Regions from separate parts of the Massilia consociata genome, predicted to be linked through region 1. Evidence: predicted binding sites of a transcription regulator. Region 1 holds the regulator's gene; the other holds the start of a gene.
What was found. The regulator FliA, encoded in region 1, starts transcription of late flagellar genes. The targets are predictions, from matches to a motif close to CTAAAGTTTNNNNNNNNNNNGCCGNTA.

Region 1 (11,459 bases):
TTCTACCGTGCCTTGCCCGACCGTCCGGTGCCGAAGCCCGAACCGGCCTATCCGAGCTTCAAGCGCAGTGCCTGGTCGTCGATGTTCTACTACGGGGCAGGCCGCCTGTTCGGCGCGCTTTATCCGCACTACCAGCATCACAAGAAATTCTCGATCCGCTACGAGGCGCGCAACTGGTGCCGGGCGTGGGTGCGCAAGCACCTGAACCGCCACCGCGACGCGCCGGTCATGGAGTCCCTGCTGCGCGAGCACGACGGCGAATATTTCGCAGTCGCGCTCCAGGTGTACAACGATAGCCAGGTACGGGTCCACAGCGACTATCCGGACGTACGCGATTTCATCCGCGCAGTGGTGGCTTCGTTTGCCGCCGGCGCTAATCCGCGCCACCAGCTGGTGTTCAAGCACCACCCGATGGACCGGGGCCAGCGCGATTACCGGCGCCTGATCGATTCCCTGTGCGAGGAACATGGCGTTGTTGGCCGCGTGCATTACGTACACGATGTGCATCTGCCGACGCTGCTGCGCCATGCGCGCGGCGTCGTCACCATCAACAGCACGGTGGGCCTGTCGGCGCTGTACCACGCCAAACCGCTCAAGCTGATGGGCCGTTCGCTGTACGACATGGAAGGCCTGACCTACCAGGGAGAGCTGGCCGGGTTCTGGACCGCGGACCACCGCATCGACTGGGAACTGTGGCGGCGCTTCCGCACCTACCTCATCACCCAGACCCAGCTCAATGGCGCCTTCTACGGCCGCGACTTCCACGCCCTGCACAAGCAGGCCGCCGCCGCGGCCGAGCTGCCTGCGCCGCTCGTGCTCAGGCCGCGCACCGTACGCCTCGACCGTCCGGCGCGCCAGGCGACTCAGGAGCGCCAGGCCGCCTGAGGAAGCGCCGGCTTACAACGCCATCTTCAGCATGACCAGCAGGATGTCGCCCTTGGTCTTGCTGTTGTTCGAGATGCGCGGCACGTAGGTCGCCAGCAGCTGGGCATCGCGCTTGCCGATCGAGGCAACCGGCAACACGGCAGGGAAGGGGCGGCCGCCATGCCAGTCGTGGCGGCGGATCATCAAGGCGCTGAACCCCATGCCGACTTCCATGCTGGTGTGCTTCACCGGGAAAATCCACTGATAGGCATAGCCCGCCATCCATTGGGCGCGCTCGTGCGAATCGCGCATGCCGATCACGTACAGCGACTCGTCGTTGCCGCGTTTGTCGCGCAAGGTGCGCCCCAGGCCCGCGCCCAGGGTCTGCTCGTTCATCTTGCTGATCTGTTTTCCCGTGTAGGTGCTGCGCCCATGGTGGGCATAGCCCGTCATGTAGACGTCCCACTGGACGTTTTTCGGCGCATTGGCCGCTTCGGCGAACAAGCCGGCAAACGGATTGTCGGGCGCGGCGATGCCATTGGCGTGCGCCGTTGCCGGCATGGCCAGCAGGGAAGCGGCGAATGCTGCGGCGCAGCAAAATATGCGAGTAGAAACGGTATGCATGGAATCTCCTGACGTACAACGACATCGATCGATACGGCGACCTTGTCCCCTCAGTGCATGCCTATCCCTTGCCGATTATAAAGATTTCCTTTTTGAATCATCGACTTGCGCCGCTTTGTTCATAACCGGTTTGGGTATTGTAGAGCAGTTGTTTATGGTTCAGTTGCACAGTTGGCTAGCCTTTATTTCAATATTTTTTCGTGTTGCTGCGCATTAAAAGATGTGCGTTCAAAAGCCTGTTTCGCACAAGCCCGCGAATTGGCACAAGGTTTCCCGCTTGTTTTGGGTATAGCCGTAGGGCAATCCCGGCGATAATCCTGTTTTCGACAGATTCGTTGACAGGAGTGGTGGATGGCGGACGACAGCGACGCAGAACGGACTGAACCGGCCTCACCCCAGAGGCTGCAGAAAGCCCGCGAAGACGGCGACGTTCCCAGGTCGCGCGAGCTGGCTACGTTTACCGTCCTGATGACCGCCGGCGCCGGCCTGTGGATGACTGGCGGTGCGCTCGTCGGCAAGCTGGAGCTGGCGCTGCAGTCGGGCCTGTCCCTGAGCCGCGACCAGGCTTTCAATCCCAACGTCCTGATCGAACGCATCACGGTCGACCTGGTGGGCGTGCTGCTGGCCTGCCTGCCGCTGGCCGGACTGATCATGCTGGTCGCCCTGGCGTCGCCGCTCCTGATCGGCGGCTGGTTGTTCTCGTCCAAGGCGTTCATGCCCAACTTCATGAAGCTGAACCCGATCAAGGGTATCGGCAACATGTTCTCCACCAACTCCCTGATCGAACTGCTGAAGGCCATCGCCAAGACCCTGGTGGTCGGCGCCGTGGCCTGGGTGGTCATCATGGGCCAGAAGGACGCGATGCTCGGCCTGGCGGTCGAGCCGCTGAACGTCGGCAGCGCCCACGTGGGCGAGCTGATGGGCAAGGCTTTCCTGTTCATCGTCGGCGCCCTGGGCATCATCGCTGCCATCGATGGTCCGTACCAGCTCTGGCACTACGGCGACAAGCTCAAGATGACGCGCCAGGAGTTGATCCAGGAGTCGAAGGAATCGGACGGCAATCCGCAGATCAAGGGCAAGATTCGCCAGATGCAGCGTGAAATGGCGCGCGGCCGCATGATGCAGAATGTGCCCACTGCCGACGTGATCGTCACCAACCCGACGCACTATGCGGTGGCGCTGAAGTACGCCGACGGCCAGAAGGGCGCGCCGCGCGTGGTGGCCAAGGGCGTGGACGAGGTGGCGGCGAAGATCCGCGAACTCGGCGCCGAGCACAAGGTGGCCCTGCTGGAAGCGCCGGCCCTGGCCCGTGCGCTCTACAAGCACACCGACATCGACGAGGAAATCCCGGAAAAGCTGTACTCGGCCGTGGCGGAAGTGCTGGCCTACGTCTACCAGCTGCGCGCCTACAAGAAGGGCGAAGGCCTGTACCCGGATCGCCCGACGAAACTGGCCGTGCCGCCCGAGATGGACCCGCACAACCCGGCTTCGCAACAACAGCAACCTGGCACGAATAACGGAGCACTGCACTAATGAACAGCATCAAACTGCCGGCATGGATGAACGGCCTCGGCGCGCGCGGCGGCAGCGCCCTCGCGGCGCCGATCTTCATCATCGTCCTGCTGGCGATGATGATCCTGCCGCTGCCGGCCTTCGCGCTGGACGTGTTCTTCAGCTTTAACATCGCGCTGTCCGTCATCGTGCTCCTGACCGCGCTGTACACGGTCAAGCCGCTCGACTTCATGGCCTTCCCGGCCATCCTGCTGGTCTCGACCATGCTGCGCCTGGCGCTCAACGTCGCCTCCACCCGCATCGTGCTGACCGAAGGCCATACCGGCGGCGACGCCGCCGGCAAGGTGGTCGAGGCCTTCGCCCACTTCCTCATCGGCGGCAACTACACGGTCGGCATCGTCGTGTTCGTCATCCTGACCCTGATTAACTTCACGGTCGTCACCAAGGGCGCGGGCCGTATCGCCGAGGTGGGCGCGCGCTTCGCCCTGGACGCGATGCCGGGCAAGCAGATGGCGATCGACGCCGACCTGAACGCCGGCCTGATCGGCGAGGCCGAGGCGCGCAAGCGCCGCAACGAAGTGGGGCAGGAGGCCGAGTTCTACGGCGCGATGGACGGTGCGTCCAAGTACGTCAAGGGCGACGCCATCGCCGGCATCCTGATCACCCTGATCAACGTCATCGGCGGCCTGGTCATCGGCATGGTCCAGCACGACCTGGCCTTCGGCAAGGCCGCCGAGGTGTACACGCTGCTGGCCATCGGCGACGGCCTGGTGGCGCAGATTCCTTCGCTGATCATCTCGGTCGCGGCCGGTATGGTGGTCTCGCGCGTGGCCAGCGACGAAGACATCAGCAGCCAGCTCACCAACCAGCTGTTCGCCCGTCCGGAAGCGCTGTACATCACCGGCGGCATCATCCTGGCGCTGGGCATGATCCCGGGCATGCCGAACCTGGTCTTCCTGCTGCTGGGCGGCGCGCTGCTGGGGTGCGGCTACCTGGTCGCCAAGCGCCGCAAGGAGAATCCGGCCAAGGAGGCGGGTGCGGCCGCGGCCGGTGCCGCCGGCGCGGGTGGCGCAGGCGGCGCAGCCGGTGCGGGTGGCGGGGCTGCGCCAGCCGAATCGGAAGAAGCCACCTGGCAGGACGTGATGGCGGTCGACACCCTCGGCCTGGAAGTGGGCTACCGCCTGATTCCGCTGGTGGACAAGGCGCAGAGCGGCGACCTGCTCAAGCGCATCAAGGGCATCCGCAAGAAGTTCGCGCAGGAAGTCGGCTTCCTGGCCCCGCCGGTGCACATCCGCGACAACCTGGAGCTCAAGCCCTCGGCCTACCGCATCACCCTCAAGGGCGTGGAAGTGGGCACCGGCGAGGCGATGAACGGCCAGTTCCTGGCCATCAACCCGGGCATGGCGAGCGGCACGCTGCCGGGCCTGGTGACCACCGACCCGGCCTTCGGCCTGCCGGCCACCTGGATCGACGCCGGCCTGCGCGACGAGGCGCAGAGCATGGGCTACACGGTGGTCGATGCCGGCACCGTGGTGGCGACCCACCTGAACCACCTGATCACGACCCACGCGTCGGAACTGCTGGGCCGCATGGAAGTCCAATCCCTGCTCGATCACCTGGGCCAGGCGACGCCGAAGCTGGTCGAGGACCTGGTGCCGAAGGTGGTGCCGCTGTCGACGCTGCAGAAAGTGCTGCAGAACCTGCTGGCGGAGGGGGTGCACATCCGCGACATGCGCACCATCATCGAAACGCTCTCCGAGCACGCGGTGCAGACCCAGGATCCGAACGAGCTGACCGCCTTGGTGCGGGTGGCGCTGGGCCGCGCGATCGTGCAGCAGCTGTTCCCGGGCACCAACGAGCTGTCGGTCATGGCCCTCGACAACCGCCTCGAGCGCCTCCTGATGCAGGCGATGGGGGCGGGCGGCGACGGCAGCGGCATCGAGCCGGGCCTGGCCGACACCATCGCCCAGCAGGCCGCCAACGCCGCCCAGCAGCAGGAGCAGATGGGCCTGAGCCCGGTGCTGCTGGTGCCGGCCCCGCTGCGCGTGCTGCTGTCGCGCTTCCTGCGCCGCGCGGTGCCGCAGCTGAAGGTGCTGTCGCACAACGAGATTCCGGAAACAAAAACGATTCGGGTGACCAGCCTGGTGGGTGCGCCGATGTAAGGCAAACCGGGGTTCGTAGGGTGGGCGGCTTCGTCCGGCAAGCTGAGCAGCCGGTACCGGGAACGCCGCCCACGCGTTCAACTCTCCATTGAAAAGACGCAGCGGCTGCGCTTGTGCTTTGAACGCGTGGGCGGCGTCCGCGGCGCGGCCAGGCACGATTTCTGGGGTCGAGCCGCCCACCCTACAGAACCCGTCTTTCACGCCCAAGCGACCTCGGCCTTTTGAAATAGGCCCATTTCCCCTTCTTTCTCCCCCGATGGTTTCCTGACGGCATCGCCAATAATGCTGGCTATGGACGGGCAATGGCGCCCCCGGCAATCAGACACAGAACAGACCAGTTGAAGTGCGGAGAACAACGATGAACGTGAAGAAATTTACAGCGGCTACCTCCCGTGACGCCTTGCGCAAGGTGCGCGAGGCGCTCGGCCCTGACGCGGTCATCCTTTCCAACCGCCCGGTCGACGGCGTGGTCGAGATCCTGGCGCTGGACAACGACGACGTCGCCTCGCTGTCCGCCCCCAGCATCGAAGAGCCGCAGCAGCCGCAGTTCCAGGCCTTCGACAACGATTTCGACCCGGAGCCGGTCTTCACCCGCGCCCCGGCCGCTTTTGCGCCGGCCGCGCGCGAGCCCGAGCTGCGCCAAAGCGCGCCGCGCGCCGCCGCCCAACCGAGGCTGGACCCGTTCGCCGGCCAGCATTATGCGGAGCGCCGCGCCGCGCCGATGGCCGAACCCGAACTTCCGCCGACCTACGCCAACCGCCGCGCCCCGGCGCCGGAAGCGGGCATCGACATGGCCGCCATGACCCAGATGATGAGCGCCGCCATCGCCCAGGCCAAGGAATCGGCCGCGCTCGAGATGAGCGGCATGATGAACGAGATCCGCGCCATGCGCGGCCTGATGGAAACCCAGCTGGCCGAACTGTCGTGGAACGCCACCGCCCAGCGCGAGCCGCACAAGGCCGCCGTGCTGCGCGAGATGCTGGCCGCCGGCTTCTCGGCGACGCTGGCGCGCTACCTGGTCGACAAGATGCCGGCCACGAAGGATGCGGCCGAGGCCATGCGCTGGATCAAGACCGTGCTGGCGCGTAACCTGACCACGATTGCCAACGAAGACGACCTGCTGTCGCGCGGCGGCGTGTTCGCCCTGGTCGGCCCGACCGGCGTCGGCAAGACCACCACCACCGCCAAGCTGGCGGCGCGCTGCGTGATGCGCCACGGCCCGGACAAGCTGGCCTTGATCACCACCGATGCCTACCGTATCGGCGGCCACGAGCAGCTGCGCATCTACGGCAAGATCCTGGGCGTGATGGTGCACTCGGTGAAGGACGAGGCCGACCTGCGCATCGCCCTGAAAGAGCTCAAGAACAAGCACACCGTGCTGATCGACACCATCGGCATGTCGCAGCGCGACCAGATGGTGACCGAGCAGGTGGCCATGCTGAGCGAATCCGGCGCCGACGTGAAGCGCCTGCTGTGCATGAACGCGACCTCGACGGGCGAGACCCTGAACGAAGTGGTGCGCGCCTACCAGGGCAGCGGCCTGGCCGGCTGCATCATGACCAAGCTGGACGAAGCCGCCTCGATCGGCGGCGTGCTCGACGTCGTGATCCGCCAGAAGCTGAACCTGCACTACATCTCGAACGGCCAGCGCGTGCCGGAAGACCTGCACCTGGCCGACCGCGCCATGCTGGTCGACCGCGCCTTCCGCAACAACCGCAATGCCAGCGCCCAGTTCGGCGACGCCGACCTGCCGCTGATGATGGCCGCCGCCGGCGCCAACGCGTCGATCCACAACGACCGCGGCCTGCGCGAGGTGAGCCTTGGCTAGTTTCGATTTCGACCAGGCCGAAGGCCTGCGCCGGATGCTGCAGGGCCCGCGCCCGCGCATCGTCACGTTTCTCTCCGCCACGCCCGAGGACGACAAGGGCGCGATGCTGGTCAACCTGGGCGCTTCGCTGGCGCAGCTGGGGGACGAGGTCCTGATCGTCGACGCCTGCGAGCGCGAATACGGCGTCGCCCGCCGCCTCGGCCTGAGCCGCGCCGGCACCCTGGCGCACGTGGCGCGCCAGGAGTGCGCGCTGAACCAGGTGATCCACCAGGTGCCGCAGGGCTTTTCCGTGGCCGCCCTCGGCAGGCCGGAGGGCCATGCCGCGCATCACGGCGAGACCCGCCGCCTGGCCAAGACCTTCGACGTGCTGGTCAAGCAGGCCGGCATCGTGATGGTGGACGGCGAACTCGGCCCGGACGGCGACTTCCCGCTGCCGCCGATGGCGACGTCCGAGATCGTGGTGCAGGTCGGGACCTCCGCCGCCTCGATCACGAACGCCTACGCGCTGATCAAGCGCCTGTCGCAGCAGCTGGGCCGCCGCCCCTTCGGCATCCTGGTCACCGGCGCCACCGAGGCCGAGGCCAGGGTTGTATACGATAATATGTCTACCGCGGCAACACGCTACCTCGCGGTCAGCCTCAGTTCGATGGGCTCGGTGCCGGCCGACGAGTACCTGCACCGGGCCGCGCGCCTGGGCCGGGCCGTGGTCGACGCCTTCCCGCTGGCCGGCGCGTCGGTCGCGTTCCGCCGCCTGGCGGGCAAGTTCGCCTTGCGTGCCATGCCCGGACTGGGCAGGGGAGGCAGTGCCCATTTCGGGTCTTGAGTATCAGAGAAGAAGAACAGGCAGCGCATGTACACGGTCAAAGGGAAAGCGGACAAGAACCATTTGCTGACGGAGCACATGCCGTTGGTGAAGCGCCTTGCCCACCACATGAAGGCCAAGTTGCCGCCTTCCGTGGAAGTCGATGACCTGGTGCAGGCGGGCATGATCGGCCTGCTCGACGCGATCAACCGCTACGAGGACAACCACGGGGCCCAGTTCGAGACCTATGCGGTGCTGCGCATCCGCGGCGCCATGCTCGACGAGCTGCGCAGCAGCGACTGGATGCCGCGCAGCACGCGCCAGAACATGCGCAAGGTGGAAGCGGCCATGGAAGCGCTGCAGCAGCGCCTGGGCCGCCCGCCGAGCGAATCCGAGATCGCCAAGTCGCTCAAGCTGTCGCTGGCCGACTACCAGGAAATGCTGGGCGAGAGCGGCGGCCACCAGCTGCTGTATTACGAAGACTTCCACGAGCAGGACGGCGACGGCGGCAGCGACAGCTTCCTCGACCGCTACGCGGTGGACGACGCCGACCCGCTGCGCAACCTGCTCGACACCGACTTCCGCCAGGCCGTCATCGACGCCATCGACAAGCTGCCGCCGCGCGAGAAGATGCTGATGGGCCTGTACTACGAGGAAGAACTCAACCTGAAGGAAATCGGCGCCGTGATGGGCGTGAGCGAGTCGCGCGTGTCGCAGCTGCACACCCAGGCGGTGGCGCGCCTGCGCGCGGCGCTGAAGGAGCAGTTGTGGACTGGGCCAGCGTAGCCGGCCTGGTGCTCGCGATCGCGGGCATCCTGGTCGGCCACACGCTCGACGGCGGCAAGTTCGCCTCGCTGCTGCAGCCGGCCGCCTTCGCCATTGTCGTGGTCGGCACCTTCGGCGCGGTGCTGCTGCAAAGCGAAGCGCGCACCTTCCTGCATGGCGTGCGCATGCTGCGCTGGGTGTTCTTTCCCCCGAAGTCCGGGCGCGACAAGCTCTCGCGCGAGATCGCGCTGTGGAGCCTGACGGCACGGCGCGACGGCCTGCTCTCGCTCGAGCAGTACATGGGCACGAAGGACAAGTTCATCCAGAAGGGCCTGCGCCTGGTGGTGGACGGCATCCACCCGGAGAAGATCCGCAGCCTGCTCGAGAACGAGATCACCGCCTACGAATTCGCCCAGCGCCAGGCAGCGCGCATCTGGGAGTCGGCCGCCGGCTATGCGCCGACCATCGGCATCCTGGGCGCCGTGCTGGGCCTGATCCACGTGATGGAAAACCTGTCCGACCCTTCGCGCCTGGGCTCGGGCATCGCCGTCGCCTTCGTCTCCACCGTGTACGGCGTGGGGCTGGCCAACCTGTTCTTCTACCCGGTCGGGAACAAGCTCAAGGCCATCGTCAGCGACAAGGTGGCGCAGTACGAGATCCTGGCCGAAGTCTTCCACGACCTCGCCAGCGGCGACCACACCCGCGTGGTCGACGAGCGCGTGGCCAGCCTGCTGGCGCGCCACTAGGCGGCGCTTCGACGACATGGCGCGCAAACGCTACGACGACGAGGCCGGCGACGGCGGGCACCACGAGCGCTGGCTCATCTCCTACGCCGATTTCATTACCCTGCTGTTCGCGTTCTTCGTGGTCATGTACGCGATCTCCATCGTCAACGAAGGCAAGTATGCGGTGCTGTCCGAAGCGCTGGGCGACGCCTTCGGCGGACGCGGCGCGGCCACGCAGGTGAACACCAACGTCGAGCCGGTGCTGCCGCTGTCGCACATTGTCAACCGCAAGCGCCTGGAAGCGGCGCGGCGCGAGCGCGAGCGCATGGAGACGCTGGCCAGGGATTTGTCCGCCACCCTGCTGCCGCTGGTGAAGTCGGGGCAGGTGCGGGTGACGCAGAACGCGCGCGGCATCAGCGTCGAGATCAATGCCAGCGTGCTGTTCGAGCAGGGCGAGGCGGTGCTGGCCGGCGACGCGCGCGACATCCTGGGCCAGGTGGCGGGCCTGCTGAAGAACGATCCGCACCGTATCGAGGTCGAAGGCCATACCGACAACCTGCCGATCGCGAACCTGCGCTACCCGTCCAACTGGGAACTTTCGGCCTCGCGCGCGGCGAGCGTGGTGCGGCTGTTCATCGAGAGCGGGGTGGCGGATGCACGGCTGTCCGCCATCGGCCACGGCGCCACGCGGCCGGTGGCGCCGAACGACACGCCGGCGAACCAGGCGCGCAACCGGCGGGTGGCGGTGATGATCCTGGCGGCGACGCCGGAGCCCGTTTCCGTCCCGCTGCAACCGTAGGGTGAAATATTTTTTCAGGGGAGCGTACATGCATGTCAAACGAATCCTGCCCTTGCTGGCCCTGGCTGCGGGTGGCCTGGTGAGCGCCATCGGCACCGTGGGCGCGGTCGAGAAAGACCCGGCGGTGCGCCACCAGCTCGAGGTCGAAACCACGGAAGGCAAGGTGCGCGTGCGCCTGATCGTCGAGAACCACGGCGAAACCACGATCTACGTCCCGCGCGAGGTGGCGGTCGAAGACGAGCTCACGGGCCGGCGCTTCGACGTGCGCGATGCGAAAGGAACACCGCTCGACTACACCGGCAGGATGGTCAAGCGCAGCGCGCTCACGGCCGCGGATTACCAGGCGGTGGACCCGCACACGATGCACGTGAACACCATCGACATCACGCCGACCTACGCCTTCAAGCAGGGACGCAACAGCTACGAGATCCGCTACGACGGGCCGTACCTGGCCGATGTGGCCAAGCTCGATGCCGTCAGCCACAGCCCGGCGGCGCCGGTGAAGTTCAGCTTCGGCAAATAATCCGGTTCACTTCAGCTGCAGCACCGGCGTGTTCTCTCCGAAATACTCGTACGAGTCGGCGTTGTTGACCGCCCGCGCCGGGCTGGTGCGGGCCAGTTCGGCGGCGCCCTGCTGGCCGTAGACATGGTCGTCGGTCGCGGCGACGATGTCGAAATGGCTCAGTTCATGGAGCATGGTGCCGCCGCGCGAGTCGGTGCCCGTCAGCGGGGCCGTCCAGAACGCCTTGCACACGTAGACCGTGTAGGGTTGGGCCGGGTACACGTAGGCGAAGTAGGGCTCGTTGCAGCCGCAGTCCACCTTCAGCGGCTTGTTCTCGAAGGCGTCGCGGATGGCGGCGAAGTTCTTCGTGGCCTTCGCGCTGCGCTCCGCATCCTGCACGCCGAACCAGGTCGTGTAACGTGCGCCGTAGCTGATGCCGGCGGCGGCGCCGGGCCTGTTGCCCGCCCTGGCGCCCGCTTTGGCGCCAGGCTTGGGGCCGCCCGTCAGGTAATCGTGACCCTCGACCGTCATTGCGCGGCCCGCGTCGATGGCCGCCGCCACCTGCTCCTGCTGCGCATTCGAGCATTTGCTGAATTCCAGGCTGCCGCTGCCGGCCGCGGCCCGCTTCGCCGGCGGGCGGGCGCCGCGCGGCAGGCGCCCGTCGATCCAGATGCTGACCTGGCTTGATTCCAACTGGCCGGTCGTCGGCTGCAGCGCGCGGCTGCCGAACAGGCCGAGGCCGGCGGTGCGGTAGCGCAGCTGGTAGCTGCCGGTCACGTTCATCTCGTACAGCGCCGACAGCTCGACTGTGCTGCTCACCGCATCGCCCGGCTCCAGCCGCACGTAGTCGCCAGGCCCGGGAGCGGGGCGCTTGGC
Region 2 (11,459 bases), on a different contig from region 1:
AGCCAGCGCACCGTGCGGCTGGCAACCCTGTGGCTGTCGCCGGACCCGAATCCGGCGCCGGCACCGGCACCCCCACCTGCACCTGCACCTGCACCGGCCTCCGCCCCCGCACCGGTACCCGTCCGGGAGCAGGCGCCGGTCCTGGCCCCGGCGCCCGCCAGGGCGCAGCCCATGGCAGCCGTGCTGCCGCGCAAGGTGCGGGCGCCGGTTCCGGTTCCTGCCCCGGCAGTCGCTCCGGCGCCGAAGGCCGCTGCGCCATTGCCCGCTGCCGGTGGGGCCTGTACGCCGCAGATGCCGCAGCCGCAGCCGGAGGCCGGCGCCTGCGTCGCGCTCGGCGTCAGGAACGCGATGCTGCGCGAGCAACTGGGGCAACTCGAAGACAAGGTCAAGGTGCTGCAGGTGGCCATGGGCGCCGCGCCTGCGTCGGTCGTGCCGCCGCTCAAACCCTACAAGCCGAAGAAGAAAAAGCAGGAGGCAGCGCCCGAGGCCGGCACGCCGTGGCTGCTGGTGGCCGGCGGCGTGGCCGGCGTGCTGGCGCTGCTGGCCGCGCTGGTGGTGGCGCAGCGGCGCAGGAAGACGGGGCGGCCGGCCGTCCCGAAAGCCGGCCTGGGAGCGCGGCTGAAGGCCCGGCTCGGACGCAAGCCGGCGCCGGCGCGGACGGCCGAGCCGGTGCTGGAAGAGGGCGCGCACGAGTCGTCTACACAAGTTTGAGATTTCATATATACTGGATTTGTGGTCGACGAGATCACAGACAGCACAGAGATCTGGCGCAGCCACCACCGATAGCGTGGCGCGGAAAGCAGATGGACGTTGAAGAAACGCCTGTGTTGGAAGCAGCTCGCGGGCCAACTGCGGCAGCGAGCGCCGGGAGCAACCGGCAAGAAGCGACGCCAGGAGATACCTGGTGCTCGCTTTCCCCCCCATTCCGCCCCCGAGCGTCCCGCTCGGTCGCATGTCAAAAGCGCCTTCGGGCGCTTTTGTCTTTTCTGTCCATGGCACGCCGTCGAGATGGCGTCACCGGCATGCGCCATGCATGGGAGCCATCCCGGCCTGCGCCGGACAGGCTACAATCCCGTGCAGCACAGACCCGGACAACATGAAAAACTGGATCAATCGTTTATTGAGCGGCGCGGAGAGCCAGGCCCCGCAGGAGCCCGGTGGCGCGCGCGCCGGCGCCGCGCTGCAGGATGATGCGGCGGACGAGGCCAACGAGGCCAACGAGGCGAATACCGACGTCCTGTATTACCGCTGGCTCACCGGCCCGGCGGCTTTCGACGCGCCGCCCGAGACCGCAGGCTTGATCCTGGAGCAGGTGCGCCAGCTGGCGCAGAATCCGGGTGTCGCCGCCGAACTGGTGCCGCGTGTGCCGGAGCTGATCCCCAAGCTGCTGCGCAGCCTGCGCGACGAGAACGTGACGAGCGCCGAGCTGGCCGGCCAGGTGGCGGAAGACGTGGTGCTGGTCGCCGAAGTGCTGCGCGAAGCGAACAGCGCCTACTACCGTCCGATGACGCCAATCAAGACGTTGGACGCGGCCATCATGCTGCTGGGGCAAAACGGACTGCGCATGCTGCTGGCCCGCGTCGCGTTCCGGCCGGTGATCAGGATGCACGAGGCCGGCTTTGCCCGCCGCGTCGCGCCCCTGCTGTGGAACCATTCGGAGCGCTGCGCCGTTGCCGCCAGCCTGATGGCGCCCGGCCTGACCGCGGATATCTTCGAATCCTGCCTGGCCGGCCTGATGCAGGATGTCGGGCTGATCGTCGCCTTCCGCCTGGCCGACCGCATCTGCCAGAACGGCAAGGTGCCCGATTCCAGTGCGTTCGGGCTCGATCTGATGGCGCACAGCCGGCAGCTGTCGGCGGCGATCGCCGCCTACTGGGATTTCCCCGAGAATGTCTCCGACGCCATCGCCCAGGCAGGCAATCCGGACGGTTCCGCCCTGGCGCAGGCGCTCGCACAGGGCGACCATATCGCCAAGCTGCGGCTGCTGATCGATGCCGGCGTGCTGCCCGAAGACGATCCGCTCGTTTCGAACGGGCTGAACAGTTTCCAGCGCCGTTGCCTCGGCAAGTTGAGCAACCTGGACCAGTAGCGTGGGCGGCTCTACCGACAGCGCGAGCAAGCCAGTACGCCAGCGCCGCCCACGCGTTCAACCGGCCGTGACATCACCGCAATAGATGCGTGATTGAAACAAAAAAGGCGCCCGCAGGCGCCTTCGTCATGTTCCCCGATTAATCAGTGCGCGCACAGCGCGCGGTCCAGCTGGCCCATCCAGGGCTCGGTCACCTCGCGGATGGCGCGGTCGTTGGCCATCAGTTGCTTGATCAGGTCGATCTTGCGCTGGCGCTTGGCGCCGTCCAGAGCCGGCACGCCGCCGATCGACGCGCCCGCAGCCACGCTGGCCTGCACGTTGAGCTTGTCGAACCCGGTCCAGTCGCCCGCCTGCGCCGCGGTCTTCATCTGGCCAGTCAGGCCGGCGAGATGTTCGTACATCGGAAGGACGTCGTTCGAGGTCATGTCAGCACCAAGGCATTCACCCAGGCCGGATTGCCGGGTATCTAAAGCATTTACGGATGGGTTTCCGGGAACTTTAGGGTTCTGGATAAATTTTTTTGAACTTTTTTCACTCGGGATGAATATTGTTAATCTTGCATGATCAAACCGCCATGCACCGTCCCGCATGCTTCCCGCCAATCCCCCGATTCAGCAGTTCGGCCGCGTTTTTTGCAGTTTGTCGCAATGTGGGCGCGTGCGGCTTAGGGCTTGCTTAGAGTGCGTGCTGGGTTGCCACGCCAACCGACCAATAAAAACAGATGCCGAGAAAGAGACTTATGAGACACATGCCAGTCGCCCGGGCCGCCGCCGCGGTCGCCTTTGCGCTGGGCGCCGGGACGGCGCAGGCGGAGGCGCCGTTTTCGTTCGCGGCCACGCCGGGCAAGCTGCCGAAGAATGTGATTCCGCTGCAGTACACCGCGCACATCGTGCCGGACGTGGCGGCCAATGCCTTCCGCGGCAGCCAGAGCGTCGAGATCGATGTCCTGGCTCCGACCTCGACGATCATGCTCAACGCCGACAACCTGCAGATTGACGCCGCCACGCTCAGCGGCAGGGGCATCGACAGGCTGGCCCTGGCCCCGGTCCTCGACAAGGCGCAGCAGACCCTGCGCTTCGACCTGCCCCAACCGCTGGCGCCCGGCAAGTACACGCTGGCGCTGCAGTTCCGCGGCCAGATCAACCGCGAGGGGCGCGGCCTGTTCTACGTGAACTACAAAGCCGGGGGCCGCGACAAGAAGCTGATCGCCACCACCATGGCGCCGACCGATGCGCGCCGCATGCTGCCGACCTGGGACGAGCCGGCCTTCCGCGCCCGCTTCAAGCTGACGGTCGACGTCCCGGGCAACTTCACGGCCTATTCGACGACCCCGGTCGAGAAGCGCGAGGCGCTCCCGGGCGGCATGCAGCGCGTCACCTTCGGCAACACGCCGAAGATGCCGAGCTACCTGGTGGTGCTGGTGGCGGGGGAACTCGAACGCCTCGCGGGCAGGCAGGACGGGGTCGACATCGGTATCGTCACCACCGAAGGCAAGCTCGGTTCGGCTGCCTTCCCGCTGGCCGCCACGCGCGACCTGCTGCATTACTTCAATAATTACTTCGGCATTCCGTACCCATTGCCCAAGCTCGACCAGATCGCGATTCCCGGCGGCTTCAACGGGGCGATGGAGAACTGGGGCGCGGTGGTGTACAACGAGACGACCCTGCTGTACGACCCGAAGAAGAGCCCGGACCGGGTCAAGAAACTTACCTTCAGGATCAATGCGCACGAAATGGCGCACCAGTGGTTCGGCAACCTGGTCACGATGGCATGGTGGGACAACCTGTGGCTCAACGAGGGTTTCGCGTCCTGGATGGGGGCCAAGGCCACCCAGCACTTCCATCCGGAATGGCGTCCCTACCTGGACGGCATCGCCGAGCGCGAACACGTGATGAACCTCGACGCGCGCAAGACCACGCACCCGATCCAGACCCCGATCGAGACCGAGGAGCAGGCCGCGTCCGCGTTCGACGCGATCACCTATCTGAAGGGGCAGGCGTTCCTGCGCATGCTCGAGGCCTACCTGGGCGAGGACGCCTTCCGCAAGGGCATGCGCGCCTACATGGACAAGCACCAGTACTCGAATACCACGTCGAGCGACCTGTGGGCGGCGCTCGAGAAGGCATCCGGCAAGCCGGTCGGCAAGCTGGCGTCCGACTGGACCCTGCAGCCCGGCTTTCCGCTCATCAAGGTCGAGCAGGCCTGCGAGGGCGGCAAGCGCAAGGTCACGCTGTCGCAGGAGCAGTACCGCCTGGACGAGCCGGCCAGGGAAAAACGCCTGTGGAACGTGCCGCTGCAGGTCGGCACCGTCAACGGCAAGGCCTGGTACTCGCTGCTGTCGGGCCCGAGCATGACCATCCAGCAGGGCAGTTGCGACGGCGGCACCCTGGTGGTAGACCCCTACAGCGTGGGTTACTTCCGCGTCCAGTACGATCCGGCCAGCTTCCGCGCGCTCGCCGGACAGGCGCCGCGCCTGCCGGACAGCACCCGTCTCAAGCTGCTCACCGACACCTGGAGCTTCGTCTCGGCCGGCCGCATGCGGCTGGACGGCTACCTGGACCTGGTGCGCAAGTACGGGGACGAGCCTCGCCCGGCCGTGTGGGAATCGATCCTGTCGAACCTGCGCACGCTCGACTCGCTGGCGCGCGGCGAGCCGGAGCAGGCCGCGATCCGGCGCTTCCTGGTCGATTTTGCGCGCCCGAAGTTCGAGCAGCTCGGCTGGGAGGAGAAACCGGGCGAGAGCGCCGAGGACAGCCAGTTGCGCGGCATGCTGGCGGGCGCGCTGGCGCGTGCCGGCGACCGCCAGGCGATCGAAGAGGGGCGCGCGCGCTTTGCGCGCTTCCTGGAGGACCCGGCCTCGGTGCCGCCGTCGATGATCGACTTCGTCATCGGCACCGCCGGCCGCCATGCCGATGCCACCACCTACGACGCGCTGGCCGCCCGCGCCGCGAACGCCCCCAACAGCGAAGAGCGCAACCGCTTCGGCCGCGCGCTCGCCAGCGCCCAGGACCCGGCGTTGGCCGCGCGCACGCTGCAGTTGCTGCTGGCGCCGGGCACCCCGCCAGACCTGATGCCCTACATCATGGGCGGCGTCGCCGGCGAACACCTCGACCTGGCATGGAACTTTGCCGTCGCGCACCGTACGGCGCTGCTGGACAACATGGAAGCCCTTGGCCGCAACACTCTGTTCGCCGGCATCGTGGCCTCCTCGAGCAATCCGGCGCACGCCGACATGATGGAAGCGTACATGCGCAAGAACTTCGGTCCGGACGGCGTTGTCGAAGCCGAGCGCGTCGGCAACGGCGTGCGCATCCGGGCCCAGCAGAAGGCGCGCCTGCTGCCGCAGGTACGCACGGCGTTCGAATAAGACGATGCAGGCAATCCGCCATACCCGAATCAACCCACCAGGAGAGAAGGGAAGCCATGAAGACCAGCTGGACTCCGATCAGGACTGCCGTCATCCTGGCGCTGTGCGGCGCAACGTTTGCCTTCGCACCGGCCCAGGCGGCCGGTCAGGCGGCCGCTGCCGGCGCTGGCACCAACGCCAGCGCCAGCGCCAGCGGCACGGCCCCGGCAAGACCGGCCGGCGCCGTCGTGCTGCCGGGCGACGACTTCTACGCCTGGGCCAATGGCGAGTGGATGGCCACGACCGAGATCCCGGCCGACCGCGGCTCCTGGGGCGCGATGTACGCGCTGGCCGAGGAGAGCAACGCCCGCATCGCCAGGCTGATCGAGGAAGCGGCCGCGGACAAGTCGGCCGGCGCCGAGGCGCGCAAGGTGACCGACTTCTACAACGCGTACATGAACGAAGCCGGCATCGAAGCGGCCGGCCTGTCGGCGCTCAAGCCGCGCCTGGCGAAAATCGAAGCCGTCAAGACCCGCGCCGACCTGTCGCGCGTGCTGGGCGAGTTCCTGCGCGCCGACGTCGACCCGCTGAACATGACCAACTTCAACACCCCGAACCTGTTCGGTGTGTGGATCAACCAGGACCTGGCCGACCCCTCGCGCAATGTCCCCTACCTGCTGCAGGGCGGCCTTGGCATGCCGGACCGCGCCTACTACCTCGACAACAGCCCGCGCATGAACGAACTGCGCGGCAAGTACCAGCAGTACATCGTGGCCATGCTCGAGCTGGCCGGCTACGACAATCCGGCGCAGCGCGCCGCGAAGATCTTCGCGCTCGAATCCGAACTGGCCCAAAGCCACGCCAGCCGGGAAGAGTCCGCCGACATCCAGAAGGCCAACAACCACTGGACCATGAAGGATTTCGCGGCAAAGGCGCCGGGCATGGACTGGAACGCCTTCATGAAGGGCGCGCGCCTCGCCGGGCAGGACCGCTTCATCGCCTACCACCCGGGCGCACTCAAGGGCGCCGCCGAGCAGGTAGCCGCGACCGACCTGGCGACCTGGAAGGACTACCTGGCCTTCCACAGCCTGAACCAGTTCGCCAATACGCTGCCGAAGGCCTATGCCGACCTGCGCTTCGCGTTCTACGGCAAGGGCCTGACCGGCTCGCCGCAGCAGTCGCCACGCTGGAAGCGGGCGCTGGCAGCCACCAATGGCGCGCTGGAAGACGCCGTCGGCAAGATGTACGTCGCGAAATATTTCCCGGCCGGGCACAAGGTGCACATCCAGAAGATGGTCGCCAACATCAAGGACGCCTTCGCACGCCGCATCGACAAGCTCGACTGGATGGCGCCGTCCACCCGTGCCCAGGCCAAGGAAAAAGTGCGCACGATGTACGTGGGCGTCGGTTATCCGGATACCTGGAAGTCGTACGAGGGGCTGGTGGTGTCACCAACCGATGCCTTGGGCAACGTGATGCGCGCGCAGGAGTTCCACTACACCCGGCAACTCTCCAAGCTGAAACAGAAGCCGAAGAAGACCGACTGGGCCATGCCGGCGCAGCTGGTCAACGCGCTCAACCTGCCGCTGCAGAACGCACTGAACTTCCCGGCCGCGATCCTGCAGCCGCCGTTCTACGACCCGAAGGCGTCCGACGCCCGGAACTACGGTGCGATCGGCTCGGTGATCGGCCATGAGATCAGCCACAGCTTTGACGACATGGGCGCCCAGTTCGATGCCCGGGGCCGCCTGCGCGACTGGTGGACGAAGGAGGACCTGGCGCACTTCAGGAAGGCGTCGCAAAAGCTGGTCGAGCAGTACAACGCCTACAAGCCCTTCGAGGACCTGGCCGTCAACGGTAAGCTGACGCTGAGCGAGAACCTGTCCGACCTGGCCGGCCTGGCGGCGGCCCACGACGCCTTCAAGGCCTCGCCAGGCGGCAAGGGCAGCGGCGTCGAAGCCGACCGCGCGTTCTTCACCGGCTTCGCGCGCAGCTGGCGCACCAAGATGCGCGAAGCCTCGCTGCGCCGCACCGTCCTGACCGACAGCCATGCCCCGGGCCAGTACCGCACCTACACCGTGCGCAACCTGGACGCCTGGTACGAGGCGTTCGATGTGCGGCCGGGGCAGCAGCTGTACCTGGCGCCAGGGGAGCGGGTTCGCGTTTGGTAAAGAAAGCTGGGAGCCGTAAATAGGCGAACAGTGCAAGCTGCACGCCAGCGCCAACTTGCACCCGCTACCGCAGGGCGTCGCTCCTGAAAAGCGTTGTGTCACCTGCCGCCGCGCGGCCCGGCCGAACCGTACGCCGCCCCTGTCCCATTCATGGCGATAATCGGCCCATGAACCCGCACACCGACATGAGCCCCGACGACATCGCCCACCGCACGCTGGCGAACTACCACCGCACCGCCGACGCCTTCTTCGCCGGCACGATCAACCACGACGTCAGCCAGAACATCGACGCGCTGCTCTCGGCCATCGAGGCCCGGGCGCCGTACACGATCCTCGACCTCGGCTGCGGCCCCGGGCGCGACCTCAAGACCTTCACCCGGCTCGGCCACCGGGCCATCGGCCTGGACGGCTGCCCGCGCTTTGCCGAGATGGCGCGGGCCTACAGCGGCTGCGAGGTCTGGCACCAGGAATTCCTGCACCTCGACCTGCCCGAAGCCATGTTCGACGGCATCTTTGCCAATGCCTCGCTGTTCCATGTGCCGAGCAGCGAGCTGCCGGGCGTGCTGGCGCAGCTGCGCGCCGCCCTGAAACCCGGCGGCGTGCTGTTCAGCTCGAATCCGCGCGGCGAGAACGAAGAAGGCTGGCACGGCGCCCGCTACGGCACGTTCTACGACTACGACATGTGGGAGTTCTACCTGACCGACGCCGGCTTCTTGCCTCTGCGCCATTACTACCGCCCCGAGGGTCTGCCACGCGAACAGCAGCCCTGGCTGGCGAGCGTCTGGCGCAAGCCGGTCGAATCCCTTGGTTAGCCAGCGAACAGAATGAGACGGCGACCGGGGCTATGGTGGGGCTTCGATTCAACCACAGACGAGGTGCCGAAATGAACGACGATCAAGTCAAGGGCAAGGCCAAGGACATTGGCGGCAAGATCCAGGAGAAAGTCGGCGAAGCCGTCGGCAACCGCCAGGCCCAGCGCGAAGGCGTATCGAACCAGGCCGAGGGCAAGGTCCAGGAAAAGCTCGGAGATGTGAAAGACATCTTCAAAGGGAACAACTGAGTTCCCACGCTGTCTGACAGCAGAAAAGCCGCGCATTGCGCGGCTTTTTCATTGTTGGGCTGCCTTACCCCGGCTTGGGCTTCTGGGCCGGCCGGTCGCCCAGCACGTCTTCGATGTACAGCATCTTGACCAGCACGGCGAGGGCTGCGGCCAGCGGTGTCGCCAGCGCCACCCCGGCAAAACCGAACAGGGTGCCGAACACCAGCTGCATGACGATGACCAGGGCCGGCGGCAGGTCCACCGCCCTGGCTTCGATCAGCGGCTGCAGCACATAGCCTTCGACCAGCTGGATGCCGACGAACAGCAGCACGGTGTACAGCGCCAGCTCCGGACTGATCGACAATGCCAGGAGCACGGCCGGTATGCCGGCCATGATGGGGCCGAGGTAGGGGATGAAGTCGAGCAGGCCGGCAATGATGCCGAGTATCAGCGCCAGCGGCACGCCCAGCATGGAGAGGCCGATCGAGGTGACGACGCCGACGATCAGCATCGAGGCGGCCTTGCCGAGCAGCCAGTTGGCCAGGGTATGCCCCAGTTCCTGCTGCACTTCGCGCGCGCGCGGACGCCGGCTTTGCGGCACCAGACGGATCAGGCCGCTGGTGTAGAGCTGCGGCGAGGTGGCGAAATAAATGCCGACGAACAGGATGATGACGACATTGCCGATCGCGCCCAGCACGCCGCCGAAGAACAGGCCGGCGTTCGGCACCATGTCGCCCATCTGCTTGACGATCTGCTCGGGGGGCGGCAGTTCCGACGCAATCCGCTTGAGCAGCGGATGTTGCTGCACTGCGGTTTGCAGGCGCTCGACGGCGGCCGGAATCTCCTGCGCCAGCCTGCTCGATTGCTCGGCAATCTGCGGCGCCATGGCCCAGCCGCCCAGGCCGATGACGAGCGCCAGCGCGCCGACGACCATGGCCAGCGCAAGCTTGCGGCGCATGTGGAAGCGCCGTGCCAGGATCTCGCTCAGCTTGTAGAGCAGGATGGCGCACAGGATGCAGGCGAAGACCAGCAGCAGCGCGTTGGCGGCCAGCACGACGGCTGCGGCGCCCGCGATGAACAGGACCGCGATGCCGTTGACCATCGTGACGCGGCGCGCGAGGCGGCGCTGGGTTTGCGGCAGGTCGGCTGTGTGTTCTTGATGTTGTTGATCCATGGCGTACCCCTTGGGCGGCGTGGCCGAATTGACAAAAGATTAGCATTCGCTGCTGAAAAACGTCGCGCGGCAGATGCTTTTTGTGCAATGTTAGGGTCCGAACAGAAGGCCTGGATGCGCTCCTGTAATCTGTAGTCATGCATGGCCATCCGGGCATGTTTTCTTAAAGGAGAAGACCATGAACAAGGACCAAGTCAAAGGCACGCTCAAGGACATCGGCGGCAAGATCCAGGAAGAATTTGGTGATGCGATCGACAGCCCGGAGCAGGAAGCCAAGGGCCTGAAAAACCAGGTGGAAGGCAAGACCCAGAAGAAGCTGGGCGATGTGCGCGAAGCGCTGGATGACGCCACCACGACGACCACCCGTCGTCATTGATTCGCTGGTTCAGCGATGAGTCGCAGCCGCCCGAGGGCGGCTGTTGTCGTGTACGGAGGCTGTGCTGCGGAATTGGGTTCGGCCTGCGCCGGAACGACGGTTTTACGGATAGTGAATGTTGTATTGCCAACTTTCAGCCCGCACTCTCGGCACGTCATCCCGGCGAAGCCCGAATCCCATTCCTTGGATAGCAAAAAACAAGAAAACAGCCGCCCGAAGGCGGCTGTTCCGTCAGCAGAAAAACAGGCTTACTGCGCCGCCGTCCCGCCCAGGTTCTTCTTGTAGAACGCCTCGATCAGCCCATACACGTGGCGCTGGTTGACCTTGCCCGAGATGCCGTGCTTGGCGCCCGGGTAGGTCATCAGGTCGAACTGCACGTTGCGCTTGACGAGTTCGTCGATCAGGCGGGTAGTGTTGGTAAACAGCACGTTGTCGTCCGCCATGCCGTGGATCAGGAGCAGCTTCGACTTCATGCCGTCCAGGTGCGCGAACACGCCGCTGCGCTCGTAGGCGGCCGGAGCCGACTTCGGCGTGCCGCCGACGTAGCGTTCGGTGTAGTGGGTGTCGTACAGCGCCCAGTCGGTCACCGGGGCCACCGAGACGCCCATCGCGATCTTGTCCGAGGCCGCGGCCAGCAGGCGCAAGGTCATGAAGCCGCCGTAGCTCCAGCCGAATACGCCGATGCGCTTCGGATCGACGAAGCTCTGCTGGGCCAGCCAGTCGATGCCGGTGATCTGGTCTTCCACTTCGACCGAGCCGAGGTTGCCGTAGAGGGCGTCGGTGAAGGCGCGCTCGCGGCGGCCCGAGCCGCGGTTATCCAGGCGGAACACCACGAAGCCCTGCTGCGCCATGTACTGGTCGAAGTAGTTGCCCCAGGCGCGGGTCACGCGCTGCGAGTGCGGGCCGCCATAGGTGAACAGGAACACCGGATAGCGCTTGTTCGGGTCGAAATCGGCGGGCTTGATGATCGAATAATGCAGGGTCTGGCCGTCCTTGGCTTTCATCGTGCCGTACTCGGTGGTCAAGTGGTCCGGCAGGTATTTCGCGTACGGGTGGTTGGCGTTCAGCTCGTTCTTCTCGAGCCATTCCACCATCGTGCCGTCGGCGCGGCGGATCGACACCTGCGGCGGGGTGCGCGGGTTCGAATAGGTGTCCACGAAAATCTTGCCGTTGCCCGCAAACGCCGCCTCGTGCCAGCCGTCGCCGCTGGTGATGCGCACCGGATTGGCGGCATTGCTGCCGTCGAGTTTCAGGGCATAGGTCT

Region 2: the regulator FliA is predicted to act here: its motif matches at 2,565-2,591, upstream of ACFFJK_RS02530 (flagellar protein FliT).

What each region holds. Positions count from the first base shown of each region.
Region 1 is NZ_JBHLWP010000013.1:321,355-332,813, reverse strand. Features, by position in the region: gene ACFFJK_RS14835 (capsule polysaccharide biogenesis protein) at 1-885, shown strand, start outside; gene ACFFJK_RS14830 (hypothetical protein) at 898-1,488, opposite strand; gene flhB (flagellar biosynthesis protein FlhB) at 1,840-3,021, shown strand; gene flhA (flagellar biosynthesis protein FlhA) at 3,021-5,162, shown strand; gene flhF (flagellar biosynthesis GTPase FlhF) at 5,521-6,990, shown strand; gene ACFFJK_RS14810 (MinD/ParA family ATP-binding protein) at 6,983-7,813, shown strand; gene ACFFJK_RS14805 (RNA polymerase sigma factor FliA) at 7,841-8,578, shown strand; gene ACFFJK_RS14800 (flagellar motor protein) at 8,560-9,303, shown strand; gene motD (flagellar motor protein MotD) at 9,320-10,081, shown strand; gene ACFFJK_RS14790 (hypothetical protein) at 10,110-10,604, shown strand; gene ACFFJK_RS14785 (M35 family metallo-endopeptidase) at 10,611-11,459, opposite strand, start outside.
Region 2 is NZ_JBHLWP010000003.1:203,707-215,165, forward strand. Features, by position in the region: gene ACFFJK_RS02520 (type IV pilus assembly protein FimV) at 1-711, shown strand, start outside; gene ACFFJK_RS02525 (HDOD domain-containing protein) at 1,097-2,089, shown strand; gene ACFFJK_RS02530 (flagellar protein FliT) at 2,233-2,514, opposite strand; gene ACFFJK_RS02535 (M1 family metallopeptidase) at 2,838-5,456, shown strand; gene ACFFJK_RS02540 (M13 family metallopeptidase) at 5,513-7,606, shown strand; gene ACFFJK_RS02545 (class I SAM-dependent methyltransferase) at 7,792-8,418, shown strand; gene ACFFJK_RS02550 (CsbD family protein) at 8,490-8,666, shown strand; gene ACFFJK_RS02555 (AI-2E family transporter) at 8,731-9,819, opposite strand; gene ACFFJK_RS02560 (CsbD family protein) at 9,998-10,195, shown strand; gene ACFFJK_RS02565 (S9 family peptidase) at 10,444-11,459, opposite strand, start outside.